Linked DNA regions of Catalinimonas alkaloidigena. The protein of the gene in region 2 binds, or shares a complex with, the protein of the main gene of each other region. Links are inferred from orthologs where the notes say so. Each region holds a gene or a part of one and is shown on either strand. Other genes may lie near its edges.

Region 1 (10,451 bases), 830 kb from region 2 along the record:
ACCAGATCTTTGAAATACTACTTGAAAGCTCTGTAAAGGCTGTATTTGCAGATGCAGCCTGGGTAGAAACAGATGACTTTGAGCAGCACATTTTGTTGACAAGAGGGGTGGAAGAAGAAGAGATTCCTCTACTAAAGGAAAAACTAAAAGGTGATGCTTTACAATCCGACGGAACCAAAGGGCTTAGTAAGCCACGTCTGTCGCGTAAAGACTACCGCTCTCATCGTAAAAAACATCGTTTGCTTCAGCTCCCTGAATATAAGTCAGTACTTTGGATACCTTTGGTGGTTAAGAATAATACTATTGGCACCCTCGTAGTGCTAAAGGAAGTAAGTGACGGCTTCAACAAAGAAATGGTAAGTATCATTGGTACCTTTGCCAGTCAGGCATGTATCTCTGTAGAGAACTTCCAGCTTCTCAATGAAACGATTGAAAATGAACGTTATAAAGAAGAACTGGAAATTGCGAACCGTGTACATCAGAGCCTTCTTCCGAAGGAACCCGTATCTAATGAGGTCTTTGAGATCGCTGCTTTTTCAGAAGCTGCCGATCAGGTAGGTGGCGACTACTATGACATCTACCAGATCAATGAACACAAGTTTATCATCATTATCGGAGATGTATCAGGCAAAGGGACTTCTGCGGCTTTTAATATGGCACAGATGAAGGGGGTATTTCATAGTCTGGCTCAGCTTGATCTCTCTCCCGATAAGTTTCTTGCCTATGCCAATAGCGCCTTAAGCCGCTGTTTGGAGAAAACTTCGTTCATCACAGCTTCATTCTTTGTGGTAGATACCCTTCAGTCTACTATTGAGTTTGCACGAGCAGGGCATTGTCCTACACTTTATTACAGTGCGACCAACCAGTCTGTCACTTATCTGGAAAATCAGGGACTGGGCCTGGGAATAATTCGCAACGAAAAATTTAATCAATACATAGAAGTAACAAAGGTAAACTATTCGCCGGGAGATATCGTAATGCTATACACCGATGGTATCACTGAAGCGGCTAATTCCGCTAATGAGCAGTTTGGTTACGAAAGACTTCAGCTTTTCTTAGGAGAGCACGCTACTGAAGATCCGAAAGTAATACAGGAAGCTCTTCTGAAAAATATTTTTGCATTTTGCGAAGGTCATGCTTTAGATGATGACTATACGGCTCTCATTATTAAGTTCAAATAGGGTAAAAGAACATTACGCGCTAACTAGCGTATAACTAAATAGTTATGGTAGATGTAAGTGTTGATTTTGGTGAAAAATACTGTTTAATCAAAATAAATGGAGAGGTAGATGCTAGCTCGTCTATACATTTGGATGAGGCTATGCAAAAAGCTGTAAATGCTGAATGTCCAAGGATTTTAGTAGATTGCTTAGATCTTCATTATATTTCATCAGCAGGCCTGGGTGTTTTTATGTCATATATCCAAGAGTTGGAAGCCAAAGAAAAAAAGCTTGTGCTGTTTAATATGAACGAAAAAGTGTATAAAGTTTTTGAGATATTGGGCTTACATCAATTACTGACTATTGTTGATAAGGAAGAAGACGCTAAGAAAGATTTTGTCGAATGAATTACAGTTTCAAAGTACCGTGTTGCAAGGATAAGCTGCAAAGTATCAGAGATTTTGTAACCAATATTCTGGGTCATTACAATCTTTCAGAAGTTGATGCACATCAACTGGTACTGGCAGTAGATGAGGTTTGTGCTAATCTTATGATTCATTCTCACCATTGTAATCCGGATGAGAGCATTGAGCTTATTATTAATGTAGACGAAGGTGCAGGAATTACCTTCGAAATCAGAGATGAAGGTGCGGGTTTCAATATCTGTGACTATAAGGAGCCTAACCTTAATGATATTATTGGCACCAAACGTAAAGGAGGAGTTGGTCTAATGCTTGTCAGGCGAATTATGGATCATATAGAATTTGACTGCTGCTCCAAAAAACGCCACAATATCTATCGTCTTCGTAAAAGCATCACCTTTGCTCCTAAGCCTCCACTTCTTATGAACAAAAAAGCCTGATTCTAAATCAGGCGTCTTTATTTTCAAATCATTATTGTATCTAACTCCTTAGAGGAATACTACATCTTCTACGATTACTTCCCCAAACTCCCGAAGAAAAATAGATAGAATCTTAGATTTGGACATATTTAGCTCCTGCTTAAGTGCTGCGGAACTCAGTTTTACATAAAGTTTACGGTCTTTGATAAAAACCTTGTCGGTCCGCCTGGCAATAGGAGCCCCCATGAGTCTCTCCCAGGAGTTGATCAGCTGTGTCTGTTCGTATTTAGCTTTTAGTTTGTAAGTATCCAAAAGTTCCCGCATAGCCTCGCCTACTGTAGAAGTTTCCGCTTTCCGCCCGGAGGGCGCTCTATTCCATCTTTGGTACGTCATTTATGCTTATTTTCTATTTTGCTACAGGCTAAAGTTAAAAATATACGGGAGCATTACTATACCTAGGTAGGCAAAAAACATTTCTCTGTCAGAACTGAAGCTTACTAAGATGCTACCGACCAAAGACTTAGCTTACCTTTGCTGACCAAATATTTTTTCATTTAGCCGGGTAAGTGTCTCTGCCTTATATTCACTGTCTATCAAAAGGGAAATGTTAAATTTACTTCCACCATAAGATACCATCCGGATTGGAATGTCGTTCATGGCATCCAGCACCTGCTTAAGCATTCCTACTTTAGAAAAAGGCATATTTCCGACAATACAAATGATGGTATGATCAGTATGGACCTCCACATCGCCGAAGTCTTCAAGTTCTTGCTTTATCACTGACAAATGGGTGTTATTATCAATAGTCAGTGATACTGCCACCTCAGAAGTTGTGATAAGATCGATGGGTGTTTTATAGTTCTCAAAAATCTCAAAGACTTTCCTCAAAAAGCCATAAGCCAGCAACATACGTGAGGACTTTACTTTAATGGCAGTGATTCCATCCTTAGCCGCCACTGCGGTAAACCCTCTTTCAGGATCAATGTCGGCGGTAATTATTGTGCCGGCAGCGTCTGGCTTCATCGTATTCAGGAGTTTCACTGGAATATTAGCATGCTGCGCCGGACGAATGGAGGAAGGGTGTAAAATTTTAGCCCCGAAATAAGCCAGTTCTGCAGCTTCGTCAAATGAAAGCCTGGGAATAGGATAGGTATGCTTTACGATCCGTGGATCGTTATTATGCATGCCATCAATGTCCGTCCATATCTGAATTTCAGTAGCTTTTACTGCTTCTCCTACCAAAGAGGCAGTATAATCGCTTCCACCTCTTTGAAGATTGTCAATGCGATTGTTACTGTTGAGGCAGATGTAGCCCTGTGTTACGAACAATTCCTGCTCAGGATACTGACTTAGCAACTGCTTAAGGTGTTGCGCTATGTAAGGGGTATCCGGCTCATTAGCATCATTAATACGCATATATTCCAAGGCGGGAAGAAGCACGGCATTAACACCTTCCTGTTCTAGATATGTAACGAAAAGCTTGGTTGAAAGTAGCTCTCCCTGTGCCAGTATTTCTTTCTCAACATCCACACTGTAGTCACTCTTATCCATAGCGCGCAGCACAGAAAAATGGTTTTCTACAATTTCAAGCCCCTTTTCAAAGCTAGCCGAATTGTGTAAAAGGCTCTTGCAGTATACCTGATACGTATCATAGAGTTTTTCAATAATTGCACCTGCTTCAGCATTGTCCTGTTTTGATAAGGCTGTAGCGATACTCACCAGGGTATTAGTAGTACCGGAAACTGCCGAGAGGACTACGATTTTTTTTCCTTCTTCTTTATTGATCAGGTCTGCGACGGCATGCATCCTCTCAGGACTCCCTAATGAGGTACCTCCAAACTTGAGAACTTTCATAGTAAAATTGGATATTTATGTAAAAAAATACAGTGCTTGTGCTTGCTATTTTATCTAGAACCCGAGCATCTTAATAGCGGTAAAGGCTGCTTCATCGCCTTTGTTGCCATGCTTACCTCCTGCCCTGTCCTGAGCCTGTGCCAAATTATCTGTAGTGAGTACCCCAAAAATAACTGGTTTATTATATTTAAGATTAATGTCTTTAATTCCCTGTGCTACTGCCTGACATATATAGTCAAAGTGTGGTGTTTCGCCCTGAATCACACAGCCAATGGCGATCACAGCATCTACGGCAGCATCCTCAGCCAGCCATTGTGCACCCAGACATAGTTCAAAGCTACCAGGGACCCATTTGCTGGTAATATTAGAAGCAAGGGCTCCATGCTTTGTTAAAGTATCAAACGCGCCCTCATACATGGCTCCCGTGATTTCTTCATTCCACTCTGCAGTTACAATAGCAAACTTCTTTGTTGAGATATCAGGAAGTTGGTCAGTCTTGTGGTCACTTAGGTTTTTATGGGCAGTAGACATATAATACAATATAGAGATTCATAAAAAAAGGATAAGACCATGAAGCGGCAACCTGAAACCGCACAGCCTTATCCTCTACTTATCAAGTAAGGTACAGTGTATATTTATTATTGCTCGGAAGCAAGACCTTGTAGCCGGGTTTGTTGTTTTAACGCCTGTTGGTATTCCGTAGCTTCAGGAAACTCTTCTATGATACGGTCATAATTTTCAATTGCCTGAGCATAGTTTCCCATTGCTTCATAAGCTAAAGCGGCTTTCACTAAATATTGAGGGGTAAAAAACCGATTAGGCTTATAATCAGCGGCCTTATTATAGTGGCTCACTGCTTCCTCATAATTTTCTAGTTCCATATAAGCATCACCGAGCAAAGCATAAGCACGTGCCTGCACCAGCATATCAGATGCACTAAAGTCACTGAGGTGATCAATTGCATCATTATATTCTCCCTGACGTAGATAAGCAATCCCCGCATAATAATGAGCAAGGTTCGCCGCTTCAGTACCGCCGTACTCGTCTATGATCTCCAAGAAACCATAATTATTACCATCGCCGTTTAGGGCGCGATTCAGGCTATCAGCCTCAAAATAAAATACAGCCTGGAACATTTCATCCTGTGCAGCTGTATTCTGGCTTTCCATATAATAGGTATAACCAAAAACTCCGGCAATGACCAGGGCTATAGCAACACCTATACCCAAAGCCACATTTTGATTCCTCTTGTTTTTAAAAAAGGTTCCGGTTTTATCAACCAGGGTTTCCCTGAGCGCGTCAGAACTTTCCAGTAGTTCGGTGTTATCGTGCTTTTCACTACCCTTAGCCGACTTCTGCTTGTTTCCTTTTACTCTATTCGCCATCTTATATAATTTAAGGGTGCAAATCTACATTAATTTCTCTTAAACATAAAAAAAGAGCTTTACGTTTCTTTGCAAAGCTCTTTTAAATTTTATTTTAAAAAGAAATTAATCTAATATGAAGGGATAATTTTCCTGAGCGTATACGTCCTTCAGCGCTTCTTCAGGATCAGGAAAAGGAGACTCATCCGCATATTTTATGCAGTCCTCTACTTGTTTTTTCACTTTATCCTCTATCTCTTTGAGTTCATCCTCAGTAGCAAATTTATGCTCTAGTATAGCGTTCATGCACTGCACTATGGGGTCCTGCTGCTTGTACTCTTCCAGTTCTTCTTTGGTACGATACTTAGCAGGGTCAGAGATGGAATGCCCCTTATAGCGGTAAGTTCTGAATTCAAGTAAAGTAGGTCCGTCTCCTTTACGGGCTCGCTCAGCAGCCTCTGCCACCGCATGGTGTACGCTTTCCACATTCATGGCATCTACCGGAAAAGAGGGTATATCGTAAGACTCACCTAATGTGTAGAGTTCTGTTACGTTACTGGTACGCTTAACCGAGGTCCCCATTGCATAGCCATTGTTTTCTATAATAAAGATGACTGGTAGCTTGAATGTCATAGCCATATTGAGGGTTTCATGAAAAGAACCCTGGCGAGTAGCTCCATCACCCATGTAAGTAGCGCAAAGGTTATCTGTACCTTTATATTTTTCGGCAAAAGCTAAACCAGCACCCAATGGAATTTGTCCACCCACAATACCATGCCCGCCATAGAAATGGTTTTCTTTATCAAACATGTGCATAGAGCCACCTTTTCCTTTGGAAACTCCGGTAATCTTACCGAAAAGCTCAGCCATAATGTACTTTGGATCTGTACCGAGCGCAATAGGATGAGCATGGTCACGATATGCAGTGATATATTTGTCTCCTTCTTTTAAAGCAGAAACGGCACCTGCGATACAGGCTTCCTGTCCGATGTATAAATGACAAAACCCTTTGATTTTTTGACGGCCGTACTGCTGTCCTGCTTTCTCCTCAAACCTTCTCAACAGGTACATCATCTCGTACCACCACATATAGGTTTCTTTAGAAAATTCAGTTTTTTTGGCTTTAGAAGATGTTTTCTTAGTTTTTGACTTTTCCTTTGTACTACTTACTGCCATAATACTTTAATAATTAAATAATGGAGTTCTTCTTGGAAGTAAACACATAGGCTGTGCTACTGTTTTACCCTCGCAAAATAACACAAAAACATTCAACAACGAACTAATGTGGCTTGAAAATATAAGTTTGCTCAACTTCAAGAACTATGAGGAACTTACGCTGAGCTTCTCTAAACAGATCAATTGCCTGGTAGGAGAAAATGGCAGCGGAAAAACCAACTTGCTGGATGCTATCTATTATTTGTCATTGACTAAAAGTGCATTTAGCAGTACCGAGGCACAAAATATACGCCATGAAGCCCCTTTTTTTATGCTCAAGGGTTTATTCCATAAACAGGACGAAAAGTATAACGTACAGTTTAGCTTACAAAACGGGCAAAAAAAACAGTATAAAAATAGCCGTATTCCTTACGAAAAACTCAGCGAGCACATCGGGCTGTTTCCGGTAGTACTCATTACCCCTGATGATACTGATATTATTAAAGGAGGCAGCGAAATACGTAGAAAGTTTTATGATGGCATCATTTCTCAGATCAATGGTGACTATCTGGATCACCTACTTCGCTATAACCACACCTTAAAACAGCGGAACTCCCTTCTCAAGCAGTTTGCCGAACAAAATTACTATGATAATGACTTACTCGACTCATATAGCGATCAGTTGTTAGATAGCGGTGAGCGAATTCATAATTACCGCAAAAAATTCATAAACCAGTTTTTTCCAACCTTTATCAAGCATTACAATAACCTCTCCGGACAGAAAGAAGAGGTAGAGATTACGTATCAATCCGACTTTGAGAACCCGCAATTCAAAAAGCAGTTTTATAAAAATTACCGCAGAGACCTGCTTGCTCAGCGTACCACACAAGGGATACACAAGGATGATTTTCTTTTTGAGATTAATGGCTTTCCGGTCAAAAAATACGGCTCTCAGGGGCAGCAGAAGTCTTTTGTCATCTCGCTAAAGTTAAGCCAGTTTGATATTATCAAGGAAGAAGTGAAAACCAAGCCCATCCTTCTGCTGGATGATGTCTTTGACAAGTTGGACGATTTTCGCATTGGCAAGCTCAGCGAAATGGTAGCTGCTCAGTCTTTTGGACAGCTTTTCGTCACAGATGCCCGCCCAGAGCGCACTTATCAGATTTTTGATCCCATAAAAGCTGACAAAAAAGTATTTACCATTTATCAGGGGCAAGTAACGCAGGTAGATAGTATGTAATCTGGCTAGGCCGGGATAAAAGCGAAAAATATTAACCAGACCAGCACTAAAGCCGGGAGCAAGATAGGCAATGAAAAACGAATGATATACCCAAAGAATGATGGCATTTTGATGCCAATCTGCTCAGCAATGGATTTCACCATAAAGTTAGGCCCATTGCCGATATAGGTCATGGCACCAAAAAATACTGATGCTACCGAAATAGCGGTAAGTCTGAGTACACTATTCGCATATTCACCCTGGGCAAAAGCCACTACCTCGCTAGCATCGCTAATACTGGCTCCCTGCGAAGCCATAGCTGCTGCCAGAAAGTTTAAGTAGGTAGGCGCATTGTCCAGAAAACCGGAAAGTAGTCCAGTACCCCAATAAAGCGTATTATGAGTAATCAGTGCCGCTCCTGCTTCTGAGCGGGCAAAATCACCGACCAGCTCAAGGGCGGGCATCATCGTTCCGAAAATGCCAACGAAGATAAACGCTACTTCTCTTATAGGCTCAAAGTTGAAATCATTTCCTTTGAGTGCTTCTTTACTGGCAAAACGAAAGGATAGATAAGCTACAGAAAACATGATAATTTCTCTCACAAAAGAGAATGTAGCACCGTCGTATTCTATGCCGGGCACAAAATCTAATTTGTTGGGGTCTATAAAAACTGCGATAACGACTATGCCCAACCACAAAAAGTTACGCGTACCTACTAACGAAATTTTATTGGTATAAGTAACCTGCTCTTCCTCCAGGCCATTCTCCGGCTTGTTTCTGCTATCCACAACGAAAAATATGATGACTACAATTAATAATGTAACCGCCCATTCCATCAAATTGTGCTCCAGTGTCCAGAAAAACGGCACCCCTCTCAAAAAACCTAAGAAGAGCGGAGGGTCACCTATGGGTGTTAATGCACCTCCTACATTACTTACCATAAATATGAAAAACACGATATGGTAGGCTTTTATCCTGTTTTTGTTGAGACGAATAAAAGGGCGTATCAATAACATGGATGCCCCGGTGGTTCCTATCAGGTTAGCGATAATTGATCCGATAATAAGCAAGATTGAATTGGCCAGGGGCGTAGCTTTTTTATCTACTTTGATCAGTATCCCCCCTGAAGCAATATAGAGTGACGACAGCAGAGCAATAAATTGCACATATTCTGCCAGAGCGTGCACCGGTTCATGCTGATTGTGCAGCACAAAGAGGTAATAAGACACCACAATAACTGCCAGCAGGACCGCAACAATGGGATAGTTCTTATGCCAGAAATGTTCATAGAAAAGCGGACCGGTAGCAATCATCAATAATAGCACCACAAAGGGGATGACCGTCCAGCCGGGAGCACTTTCGTGATGCTCTTCTTCAGCAGAAACATGCTCTTGCTCATCTCCCGCACCATGATCCTGCTGGATATCATATGCTGCTGTTGCATACGAGTTTTCATGGCTTGAGAAAAAAGTATCAGATACAGGATTAGCCCTGAGAGAGGAGATTGAAAATAACGTAAGGATAAGAAAAATCAAAAGAGTATACGCGCCCTTGCTCATCTAGAATGGTTAGTTTGTGTATGTAGTCAAAGCTAATAGTATTCAGAAAACATAAGCTTTGATGATGTCATTTTACAATTTTAAGCTTTAAACTTAAAACTGATATGAGCAAAGATAGTATAATCGTAAAGTTTTTGAATTTAAATTCGATAAACCACAAATATTTTTGAAGAATTTAGTTGTAGATATCGGTAATTCTTTTGCAAAAGCAGGCTTATTTGTAAACGGACAGGTGCAACAAACCTTTCCTCAGTTGAATGCAGATGAGGCATATCAGCTTATCTGTCAGGGAAACTATGATGCCCTTATGATATCATCTGTAGCCGGAAAGCTGGCAGATTTAGAGGAAAAAGTAGCCAGACACTCACATTACTTTCTGCTTAATGCTTCTACGCCCCTGCCTTTTCATAATCACTATCAAACGCCCAATACACTTGGCACAGACCGAATTGCAGCAGTAGCCGGAAGTTTATCATTATTTCCAGATCAAAATGCTTTAGCCATAGATGCGGGTACCTGCATCACATATGACATTGTTGATGCTCAAAAAAACTATTGGGGAGGCAGCATTTCACCGGGTATACAAATGCGGGCGAAAGCCATGCATAATTTTACTTCCCGCTTACCGTTAGTTGATATATTACATAAAGAAATAAAAGAAGTTCCTCTGGCAGGAGACAGTACCCTTTCAGCACTCCAAAGTGGTGTGTTACATGGTACAATAGCAGAAATAACCCAAATGATTCGGATGTATGGGGACAAATTCGGAGATTTGCAGGTTGTAATCTGTGGAGGGGATGCGATCTTGTTGAATCAAGGGATTCGTACTGCTCATAATATTACTATTGTGCCTGAACTTATTTTGATTGGACTCAACAGAATTTTAGAACATAATGTATCATAAAATTTCATATGCATGCCTTTTGATACTGCTTAGTGCGGGTATCACTTTTGCTCAAACAGACAGAACTCCTTATTCTTCACAGGGACTGGGAAGTCTGAATGGCCCCTCTCTGATGCATAACTCCGGAATGGCAGGCCTGGGCATAGCCACTGGTTCTGGTTTGCACATCAATAATGTCAACCCTGCTTTGCTTTACCAAAATAGCCTCAGTGCTTTTGACGCCGCATTCCAGGTAGAGTACAAAAGTATGTCCAAAGATGGAGAGTCTGCTACTAATATAGGTGGAGGTTTAGCTTATGGAATTTTTGCTTTCCCTATTGTCAACAACCGCTGGTCTATAAGCATAGGCTTATCCCCTTATTCCAATGTTGATTACATGATACAAGAGTCCCGTA
Region 2 (10,627 bases):
GGCTACCATACCTATTGGATGCCTGCTATCAAAAAAGGTTATAGTGGAGTAGGGATTTTAAGTAAAACCAAACCTCTGCAGGTAGAATATGGTTGTAGTATGGATACTTATGATGCCGAAGGTAGAGTACTTAGAGCAGATTATGCTGATTTTTCAGTAATGAGTGTCTATATGCCATCTGGTTCGAGCGGAGACATTCGCCAGGATTTTAAAATGAAGTGGCTAAGCGATTTCGAACAGTATATTCAAAGCCTAAAAAACCAATACCCTAATCTCATCATAAGTGGTGATTACAATATTTGTCATCGCCCTATTGATATTCACGATCCAGTAAGAAACAAAAACTCTTCGGGCTTTTTACCTGAAGAAAGAGATTGGATGACTAATTTTTTAGAAACTGGCTTTATCGATACATTTCGTTACTTTGATGAATCACCCCACCAATATTCCTGGTGGAGTTATCGTGCCCGGGCTCGTGAGAAAAATAAAGGTTGGCGAATTGACTATCATATGGCTACTCAAAATATGGAGAACCGCTTATCGGGAGCTTCTATTTTGAGTGAAGTAAAGCACTCAGATCATTGTCCGATTGTGCTGGAACTGAAAGACTTGTAAATAAAGGAGTATATTTCTTAATGTAATTTTTTTATCCAGATAGCTTGAACTATATCTCCGGTTTTATAAGTTCTATACATTTAAACCTTTCATTTCTAAGAGTATGGCCTCAGAAGCGAACACCAATAATGTCATTACGCAACTCAAGCTTTACAAGAGAAAATTTTATCTCAATAAGCTCGCTCGCGGAAGTATATATTTTGGAGCAGTACTACTTACTGTTTATTTGGTTGTTAGCTCTCTGGAATATACTATTCGTCTTAACTCTGTAGGAAGAACAATTCTTTTTTTTCTCTTTATTGCAGTATTTATTTTTATACTCTATAAATGGGTGATTGACCCTTTGCTTCGAGTATATAATAACAGAAGGCAGATAAGCGATGAGGAGGCGGCAAGGCAAATCGGTATTTTTTTTCCTGAAGTAAAAGATAAACTTCTGAATGTTCTTCAGCTTCAGAGAAATACTGATGTTGATAATACCTTATTAAGTGCAAGTATAGCCCAAAAGACTCAGCAAATTTCTGTTGTTTCTTTCCCCGTAGCCATCAATCTAAAGGATAATCTCAAGTACATCAAATACCTGGCAATACCCGCAATATTGGTTCTTTTCCTGTTCGTTTCTATACCCCAATTATTTTCTGAGAGCAATGAACGTCTGGTCAACTTTAATAAGGAGTTTGTACCTGAAGCGCCCTTTACTTTCCATCTCCAAACCGAAACTTTACTGGCATTTAAAAATGAAGACTTCTCCGTTGATTTAGCCATTGAAGGGGATGCCATGCCTGATAAAGTCTATCTTATTACTGCAGGTCGCAAGTTTCGTATGTCTTCTAATGAAGCAGGCATCTTTCAATATAACTTCCAGAATATTCAACGTGATGTCAGCTTTTCTATTGAGGCTGCTGGTTTTAGCACACAAGAATATAATGTCAATGTAGTGGAACGGCCTAATCTGAAAGATTTTAGTGTTTTCCTTAACTATCCTGATTATTTGGGTAAAGAAGATAAGCGCTTGAATAATGTTGGAAACCTGCAAGTACCGGAGGGCACCGAAGTAACCTGGAAGTTTAATGCACTCGCTTCAGATAGCATGCACCTCACTTTTGTTGAACAAGAGGAGTCATATAAACTAGAGGAAGAGGCAGATCAAGTATTCTCATTTGAGAAGCAAATTTTTCAAGCGGATCATTATCAAATTGACCTTAAGAATGAGTACAGCTCTAACAAACAGAATATTCGCTATTTCCTGGATGTCATCCCTGATCAGCATCCTAAAATAAGTCTTGAGCAATTTCAGGATACTACCATGTATCAGTTTTTGGTATTAGGTGGAAATGTATCAGACGATTACGGTCTCACCCAATTGGCACTTTATTACAAATTTGAAAAAGCAGATGATGGAAACAAAGCTGAAGGAAATTATCAAAGGTTGAACCTGGGTTTAGACACCAGGCAAAACAACCAAAGTTATTACCACCAATGGCAAATTGATAGCTTCAACCTACAACCGGGTGATAAAATTCGCTATTTCCTGCAGGTATGGGATAATGATGCTGTCAATGGTTATAAGGCCTCTAAAACTTCTTCATATGTATTCAGCATTCCTGATCGCAAGGCTATAAAAGAAAGCCTCAACAAATCTTCTGAACAAACACAAACGCAAATCAGCAAGACTGTTCAGCAGGCAGAGCAGCTTAAAAAAGAAATTGAAGATGTGGAGAAAAAACTGAGAGGTAAAAAAGAACTCTCCTGGCAGGAAAAACAAAAGCTTGAAGACATTATCAAAAGAAGACAAGCGTTGGAAAAAGAGTTGCAGGAGCTAAAAGAGCAGAACGAAGCCACCAATATGAAGCGTGAGCAGTTCAACCAGCAATCAGAAGAGATGCAGGAAAAAATTAATCAGCTGCAAAATCTGATGGAGGAACTATTAGATGAAGAAACGAAGAAACTATACGAGGAGCTTCAAAAAATGCTTGAAGAACAAGCAGAGCTTGATAAAATTCAGAATAAGCTCAGAGAACTGGGCGATAAGGAACAAAATCTGGAAGAAGAGCTTGAGCGTAGCCTTGAGTTGTTCAAAAGAATGAAGTTCGACATGAAGTTAGAGGAACTTGAGGACGAGCTTTCTGAAAAAGCCGAAGAGCAGGAAAAGCTTGGTGAAGCGTCTGAAAATAAGGAAAACAGTACAGAGGAACTGAGCGAGCAGCAAGAACAGCTCAATGAGGAGTTTGATGAATTTCAAAAGGAAATGGATGAACTCGAGCAACTTAACCAGGACCTGAAAAACCCTGCCCCAATGCAGGACATGTCTGAGGAGAAGCAGCAAATTCAGGAAGAACAACAAAAAGCTAAAGAATCTCTTGATCAAGGGAAACGTAAGAAGGCCCAGCAGTCACAAAAAAACAGCGCCCAGCAGATGAAAAAAATGGCGCAAAAGATGCAGCAGATGCAGCAGAGCATGGAGATGGAAATGTTGCAGGAAAACATGGATAACCTACGTAATATCTTAGATAATTTGATTACGCTTTCTTTCGATCAGGAAGACATCATGAAGTCCTTTCGGGATGTAAAACAAAATGACCCACGCTTTATTGATTTATCTCAGGAGCAACTCAAAATTAGAGATGATGCACAGATTATTGAAGATAGTCTTTTATCCCTTGCCGAAAGGGTATTTCAAATTCAGTCCTTTATCACTCGTGAAGTGAAAGACATGAATCAATATATGGAAGAAAGCATGGAGGCATTAAAAGAAAGGCAGCAATATAAAGCCATCAGTAAGCAGCAGTTTACTATGACCTCAATGAATAATTTAGCACTATTACTTAATGATGTACTCAGTCAAATGCAGCAGCAAATGGCTGATGCTATGGGCAATCCTCAGAAAAAACCAGGTCAGTCTCAGCAAAATATGAACATGAGCGAATTACAGCGTCAACTAAATGAACAGATTGATCAGCTCCGCAAAAGTGGAAAATCCGGAAGGGCACTTTCTGAAGAACTTGCTAAATTGGCAGCAGAACAAGAGAAAATCCGGAAGATGATGCAGGAGATGAAAGATTCAGATGAAGAGGGTGGTGGAGGTGCTGGAGACGAACTTTCTAAGAAAATGGAAGAGACCGAAACAGACTTGGTCAACAAAAAGTTAACTTCTGAACTGATAGAGCGTCAGAAAGAAATTATGACACGTTTGTTAGAAGTAGAAAAATCCATGCGTGAACAGGAACTTGATGATGAACGAAAAGGAGAAACCGCTAAGAGCGATTATGAACGCAAAGCATCTGAAAGCTTTGAGGAATATATTAAAGCAAAAAAACAAGAAATAGAACTCCTAAAAACAGTCCCTGTACGATTAAATCCGTATTATAAAAATGAGGCTAATAAGTATTTCCAACGATTAAACAATAATTCAAAATAAAGAATGAACTCCATAAACATTGAAATCCCCTCTCTTTCTGAAAACATCCGTATGATTGAGAGCTTCATAGACAATGCCAAAGAACGCTTTAATTTGAATGATGATATTTATGGAAATATCATGATAGCGGTTACTGAATCAGTTCATAACGCTATTCGGCATGGCAATCAGGGTGATGCCAAAAAAAACGTCAGCCTCTCTCTTGCACTACAGGAAGATGCTATTCACTTCACTGTAAAAGATGAAGGTGAGGGTTTTGATTTTGAAAACCTTCCTGACCCCACGTCTCCTGAAAACATTGAAACTCCCGGAGGCAGAGGCATCTTCTTAATGAAGCACTTATGTGATGAGGTAAAATTCCTTAACAATGGTCAAATTGTCGAATTAGTATTTTATATCAACTAAAAGTAAATTACTGGTATTGATTCATTTTTTTACTGAAGAGGTAGATTTCAATCACTCCATTCTTTCTCCTGCTATTCCCTGGATTGAAAAGGCTATTTTGAATGAAGGGTACACGCTGGAAAACCTCAATTACATTTTTTGTTCTGATGCTTATTTGCTTCAGATTAATATTCTCTATCTTCAACATGACTATTTCACCGATATTATCACTTTTGATAATAGTGAATTTTCCTTGTCTTTAGATGGCGATATTTTTATTAGCATTGAAAGAGTTGATGATAATTCACAGTCTGAACAAACTACTTTCTTTCATGAGTTGTTGAGAGTTATTATTCATGGTGCTTTACACTTAATGGGATATGATGATAAAGACACTTTTTCTAAAAGTACCATGAGGAAGATGGAAGACAAATACCTAGATTTGTACTTTCAGGATTTCCACATAGATAAGTAACGTTCCACGTGAAACGTTTTTAAATTTTATTTTCCTATGTTTCAAGAATACGATGTGATCGTAGTAGGAGCAGGGCACGCCGGAAACGAAGCGGCAGCTGCATCTGCAAAAATGGGCTCAAAAACTTTACTCATTACTATGGACATGGCCAAGATAGGTCAAATGTCTTGTAACCCGGCAATGGGAGGAGTTGCGAAAGGGCAAATTGTAAGAGAAATAGATGCGCTTGGGGGCTATTCAGGAATAGTATCGGATAAGTCTATGATACAGTTCAGAATGCTTAACCGTTCAAAAGGACCAGCGATGTGGAGCCCACGCACACAAAACGACAGAATGAGGTTTAGTGAAGAGTGGAGAACAGCTTTGGAAGGCATACCAAACTTAGACTTCTGGCAAGAAATGGTCACAGGCATCTTGGTAGAAAAAGATAAAGTAGTAGGCGTCAAGACAAGCATAGGCCTGGAGATTAAAGCTAAGTCTGTAGTGTTAACCAATGGAACATTTCTTAATGGCTTGATCCATATTGGCGAAAAGCAAATGGGAGGGGGGCGCTCCGGAGAGAGAGCATCTAAAGGTATAACAGAACAACTGCAAAAATTAGGTTTTGAATCCGGAAGAATGAAAACCGGAACCCCTCCCAGAGTAGATGGGAGGTCGCTCGACTACTCAAAAATGGAAGAACAAAAGGGGGACGAAGACCCTGGAAAATTTTCATTTACAGATACCACACCACCTGAGGTGCAGAGAAGCTGCCATATTACTTATACCAATCTTAATGTGCACGAAATTCTGGAAACAGGTTTTGATCGTTCTCCAATGTTTAACGGTAGGATAAGAGGGCAGGGCCCAAGATACTGTCCTTCCATAGAAGATAAAATTAACAGATTCAAAGAAAGGGATAGACATCAAATTTTTGTAGAACCGGAAGGCTGGAAAACGGTAGAAGTCTATGTCAATGGTTTTTCAACCTCATTGCCGGAAGATGTGCAATACAAAGCAATTCAACAGATACCAGGTTTTGAAAAAGCTAAACTCTTTCGACCTGGTTACGCTATTGAATACGACTATTTTCCTCCTACTCAACTCACCTTATCATTAGAAACCAAGCTGATTCAAAACCTATTCTTTGCCGGGCAAATCAATGGTACCACAGGATATGAGGAGGCAGCCTGTCAAGGTATGATGGCGGGCATCAATGCACACAATAAGGTAAATGAAAAAGAAGCATTTATTTTAAAACGTTCCGAAGCCTATATCGGAGTTTTGATTGATGATCTGGTAAATAAAGGTACCGAGGAACCGTACAGAATGTTTACTTCCCGCGCAGAGTTTCGCCTACTATTAAGACAAGATAATGCTGACCTCAGACTAAGTGAGAAAGCCCATAAATTAGGTCTGATTGAGGACGAGCGTCTTTCCAAAGTCTACGACAAACGCAGAGATATCGAGAGGGTAATGGAAGAGATCAAAGATCTCAGAGCTTCACCCAAAGAGCATAACGAAGGCCTGTGCGAACTCAATACCGCCATGCTCAAAGAAAAAATTTCTATCCAGAAACTACTTAAGCGGCCAGAAATAGGTATAGCAAAATTAAGAAAACTGGATAGTGAGCTGGATGCATATTTTTCTGCTTATAATCAGGAAGTATTAGACCAGGTAGAAATATTAACCAAATACGAAACTTACCTGGAGAAAGAAAGAGCGCATGCTGAGAAAGTGGAGAGCCTGGAAAACTATAGGATACCTGAGGGTTTTGACTATGCTAAAGTAAAAGCTTTATCTGCTGAAGCTACCGAAAAACTTAACCGTATCAGGCCGGCTACTATAGGACAAGCTTCCAGAATTAGTGGTGTATCTCCAGCCGACATATCCATAATAATGATATATTTGGGTAAATAAGATAATTCGTGTTTTGACATACAAAGTGCCTGTTTTAAGCGTTAAAAACAGGCACTTTTTTATTTTAGTTGGAAATAGAAAATCATGAAAGTAAAAAATATTTGGCTTTGTATTTTTTGGATTACTTTAATTGCTATCGGCTCATGTGCACGAAGAGGAGTACCTACTGGAGGCCCAAGAGATACTATTCCTCCTACATTGGTCAATATGTATCCTCCTTTGGAAGCAGTTAATTTTGATGACGATGAAGTTTACCTTGAATTTGATGAGTACGTAGAAGCAAGATCGCTCAAGCAAGATATTATTATTAATCCACCTGTAGAGGATTTTGACTTCTATGTAAATCGACAATCGGTAGTTGTAGAATTAAATGAAGATCTACAGGAAAATACTACTTATACTTTCAACTTCAGAGATGCGGTCAAAGATATTTCTGAGCAGAACCCTGCTAATAATATCGTCATGGCATTTAGCACCGGGAGTCAAATTGATTCTTTTCAGGTACAAGGGAAAGTAACAGAGTTGCTCACTAACAAAGCTAGTGAAGATGTATTAGTCGCACTATATCCAGAAGGTGATACTTTAACTCCATTTGAGGATCCTCCAATGTACCTCACTAAAACAGATGAGGAAGGGAATTATGCTATCCGCTATATCAAAGTAGGCACTTATAAGATATTTGCTTATAACGATAAGAATAATAACCTGAAAATTGATTCAAATACTGAAGCTTTCGGATTTAAAGCAGAACCTATAGCCCTTCTTCCCGAAGATGCTAACCCTATTATTCCACCCGACTCATTATCTACAGGTGTAAAAGATAGCACCTTACTACCTCAGAAAACTTTGTACGGGAAGACGGTAGATTTACAATTATTTAACCAAGACGTAAGACCAATAGAAGTTCAAAGTGCCCGTGCCAATGGAAAATATTTTGAGATCAAAACTAATAAAGGATTGATGGACTACGAGCTTACTGTGGATCAAGATGATTTGGAAGAAAGTTCTCTTCAATATTTAGATTCCCTCAATCCGGAATTACCAAAGGATACTATAAGACATGTATACAGTAATTTCCAGGATAACCATAAAACTATTCGCTTATATAAAACCATTGAACAAGATAGCTTGAGAAGTTTTCTTAGCGTTCAGGATTCTGTAGGACAAACTACCTTAGATACTCTCTACATTAGGTTTACTGAGACTCGCAGAGAGAAAGAGCAGCTGAGACAGAATATTTCATCAAAAAGTGATATAAAAAATAATATAAATACAAATATTGAATTTAGTAAACCTATCGCAAAAGTAATCACAGACAGTATACTATTAAGCTACGATACACTCTTTTACCTTGATCTTAATTACGATGAACTATTAAATTGGAATGATCGTCTTGACAAAGTAAGTATACAGAAGGAGCTCAATAAGAATCAATTGGTAGATTCATTAATTTCCTATCTTCAGGAAAGAGATAGTACCTTATTTATTGAATTACAAAATCAAAATCGTTTGTATCTGGACAGCCTGCAAGCAACAGATGAGGCAGAGCAAAGACTAAACTACTTTAATATTTTAGCACAAAGTATGTCTTCCTTACAACCAATAAATGACAGTTTGAAGCAAATAGAAGATGTCAACATCATGAATAGCATCTTGTCTCAGCTGGCAGATACACTCGATATAAGTAAAGAAAAATTTGTCTCCCAAACCTATGAGCGTGAAGAATTGCTAAACACACTCAAACCTTTAGTACTGTATATATCAGCCGGTAGTTTTATGTCTATTGAAAATGACAGTAGCCAACGGGTAATTCAAAGATTCAATTTCAAAAAACCATCTGAAAATGGTACAATTACTGGTACTGTTTCTACTGAATACGAACGCTACACTATACAGCTATTGAATAGTAACTACGAAGTTGTAGAGGAGACACAGCCTGCCAATAGTTCATATTCCTTTACACTTATTACACCCGGCGAATACCATCTTCGTATACTGGTAGACGAAAATCTGAATGGTCAATGGGACAAAGCTAACATACTTGAGAATCGAAACTCAGAGCCCATCTACTTTTATACAGAAGAAGAAGTAATTGATTTAAGGGCTAACTGGACCCGTGAAATCAACTTATCCTTTTAAGTTATCCACAATATCGAGTGAATAACATGTGGATACCCAGGGTATTCGATGTGGAAAATAACAGAGTTATTCACTCGATAACTTTTTCTGTAACTCAATCCAACCCTATTAACAGTTAAAGAATAATTATTAACAATGTTATACACACTGTTAATCACCGAAAAAGTTATTCACATATTAGTTAACATTTTACAAAAAACTTTATAACTTACTGTAAATCAGATTATTAGTTGTGGATAAGTGTGTTAATAACCTCGAAATAATCGAATAGGTTATGAAAGCCCGTGGATAACAACCGGGCCTATTCAGAGTTTTCCACTTATTCACACAGTAATAAATAATAATAGTTCGATTTAAATAATCTTTCGATAATATAGTATGTTAGTGAATAGGTTAGAATCCATAACTTAAGACTCATGAAAATAAATCAACCTCTAACATTTGTTATTCTTTTGTTATCGACTATTTTAGCTTTCTCAGTACAAGCGCAAGATGAGGAGCAAATAGAACTTGCCCAGCAATACGATGATAAAGGAGAAGTAGAAAAAGCTAAGTCGATATATGACGATTTGGCAGACAAGAAAAAATTGATACCCGTGATCCATGGCCGATACTTCAGGCTGCTGGTGAACAACGGTTATCTGGATGAAGCAGAAAAATATGTTAACAAAGCCCTTAAGTCATATCCCCAAAATATTATCTACCGACTGGATGCCGGCATCCTGCAGATACGAATGGGAGATAATGAAAAGGCTGACAAATATTTTGATGAAGTACTCAATGAGGTTCAGTCTGATCCATATAAGATTCGTCTTGTGGCAGGCCACTTTATCAAAAGTGATATGTTGGAAAAAGCTATTGACTACTACGAAGAGGGGAGACAAGCTAGCAATGACCCCAACCTTTTTGCTCTGGAACTTGCCAATGTATACCGTCGGATCAATGAGAAAGATAAAATGGTACTGGAATATCTTAAGTATGCCGACGAAGATGAAGCCCGGATAAGTTATGTAAAGAATGTACTGCAAAACATTCTGACTGAGGAAGAAGATCTGCAAAGCCTGTCTGATATGCTGCTTAACAAAATTCAGGAAGAGCCAGATAAGCAGTTGTACAATGAATTACTCATCTGGATTAACCTGCAGCAGAAAAACTTTTACGGAGCCTTTATGCAAGCCAGAGCTATAGACAGAAGAAACAGATCCGATGGAGAAAGAGTCATGGATGTGGCCGGCATAGCGTTGGAAAACCAGGACTACGAAAATGCCCTGAAGATGTACGATTACATCATTGAAAAATATCCCAGAACCTCTAGCTATGTATCGGCAAGAAGATATAAGATCAAGGCCAGAGAAGAAATGGTTAAGAATCGTTATCCGGTTGATCAGGAAGATATCATTAAGCTGATTGAAGACTATCAGAACTTCATAGATGAAAGTAGCAAGTCGGCTATTGGTCCAAGCCATGCGACTTTAGAAGCCATGCGTAGTCAGGCATTACTGTATGCGTTTTATCTGGATGAAAAAGACAGGGCTATTGAAGCTTTAAATACCGTGGCTCAGCATCCTAAAGCCAGCAGAGAATTAAGGGCGAGATGCAAGCTGGATATGGGAGATATCTACTTGCTCATTGATCAACCTTGGGAATCTACATTATTATATTCCCAGGTGGAAAAAGACTATAAAGAAGAACCAGTA

The links.
Region 1: the proteins of OKW21_RS28200 (region 2) and OKW21_RS24755 are in contact, whole or in part, in a solved structure (PDB 6M36), measured with the Bacillus subtilis proteins. The link is inferred for Catalinimonas alkaloidigena from one-to-one orthologs.

What each region holds. Positions count from the first base shown.
Region 1 is NZ_JAQFIL010000001.1:6,114,871-6,125,321, forward strand. Bases 222-2,896 are described here. They hold OKW21_RS24755 (STAS domain-containing protein), read left to right. Parts: upstream 222-1,225; coding sequence 1,226-1,567; downstream 1,568-2,896. Other genes in these bases: OKW21_RS24750 (GAF domain-containing SpoIIE family protein phosphatase), read left to right, coding at 222-1,181; OKW21_RS24760 (ATP-binding protein), read left to right, coding at 1,564-2,022; OKW21_RS24765 (DciA family protein), read right to left, coding at 2,071-2,394; OKW21_RS24770 (aspartate kinase), read right to left, coding at 2,527-2,896. Also shown: more of OKW21_RS24750, read left to right, coding at 1-221; more of OKW21_RS24770, read right to left, coding at 2,897-3,855; ribH (6,7-dimethyl-8-ribityllumazine synthase), read right to left, coding at 3,910-4,386; OKW21_RS24780 (tetratricopeptide repeat protein), read right to left, coding at 4,494-5,240; pdhA (pyruvate dehydrogenase (acetyl-transferring) E1 component subunit alpha), read right to left, coding at 5,346-6,308; DNA replication/repair protein RecF, read left to right, coding at 6,502-7,614; OKW21_RS24795 (sodium:proton antiporter), read right to left, coding at 7,620-9,152; OKW21_RS24800 (type III pantothenate kinase), read left to right, coding at 9,319-10,056; BamG family beta-barrel-assembly machinery protein, read left to right, coding at 10,076-10,451. UniProt on the Bacillus subtilis protein: Positive regulator of sigma-B activity. Non-phosphorylated RsbV binds to RsbW, preventing its association with sigma-B. When phosphorylated, releases RsbW, which is then free to complex with and inactivate sigma-B.
Region 2 is NZ_JAQFIL010000001.1:6,940,048-6,950,674, reverse strand. What follows is about bases 2,887-5,737. They hold OKW21_RS28200 (ATP-binding protein), read left to right. Parts: upstream 2,887-4,036; coding sequence 4,037-4,438; downstream 4,439-5,737. Other genes in these bases: mnmG (tRNA uridine-5-carboxymethylaminomethyl(34) synthesis enzyme MnmG), read left to right, coding at 4,929-5,737; ybeY (rRNA maturation RNase YbeY), read left to right, coding at 4,455-4,892; OKW21_RS28205 (DUF4175 family protein), read left to right, coding at 2,887-4,033. Also shown: OKW21_RS28210 (exodeoxyribonuclease III), read left to right, coding at 1-615; more of OKW21_RS28205, read left to right, coding at 719-2,886; more of mnmG, read left to right, coding at 5,738-6,791; OKW21_RS28185 (Ig-like domain-containing domain), read left to right, coding at 6,876-8,930; OKW21_RS28180 (tetratricopeptide repeat protein), read left to right, coding at 9,347-10,627. UniProt on the Bacillus subtilis protein: Negative regulator of sigma-B activity. Phosphorylates and inactivates its specific antagonist protein, RsbV. Upon phosphorylation of RsbV, RsbW is released and binds to sigma-B, thereby blocking its ability to form an RNA polymerase holoenzyme (E-sigma-B).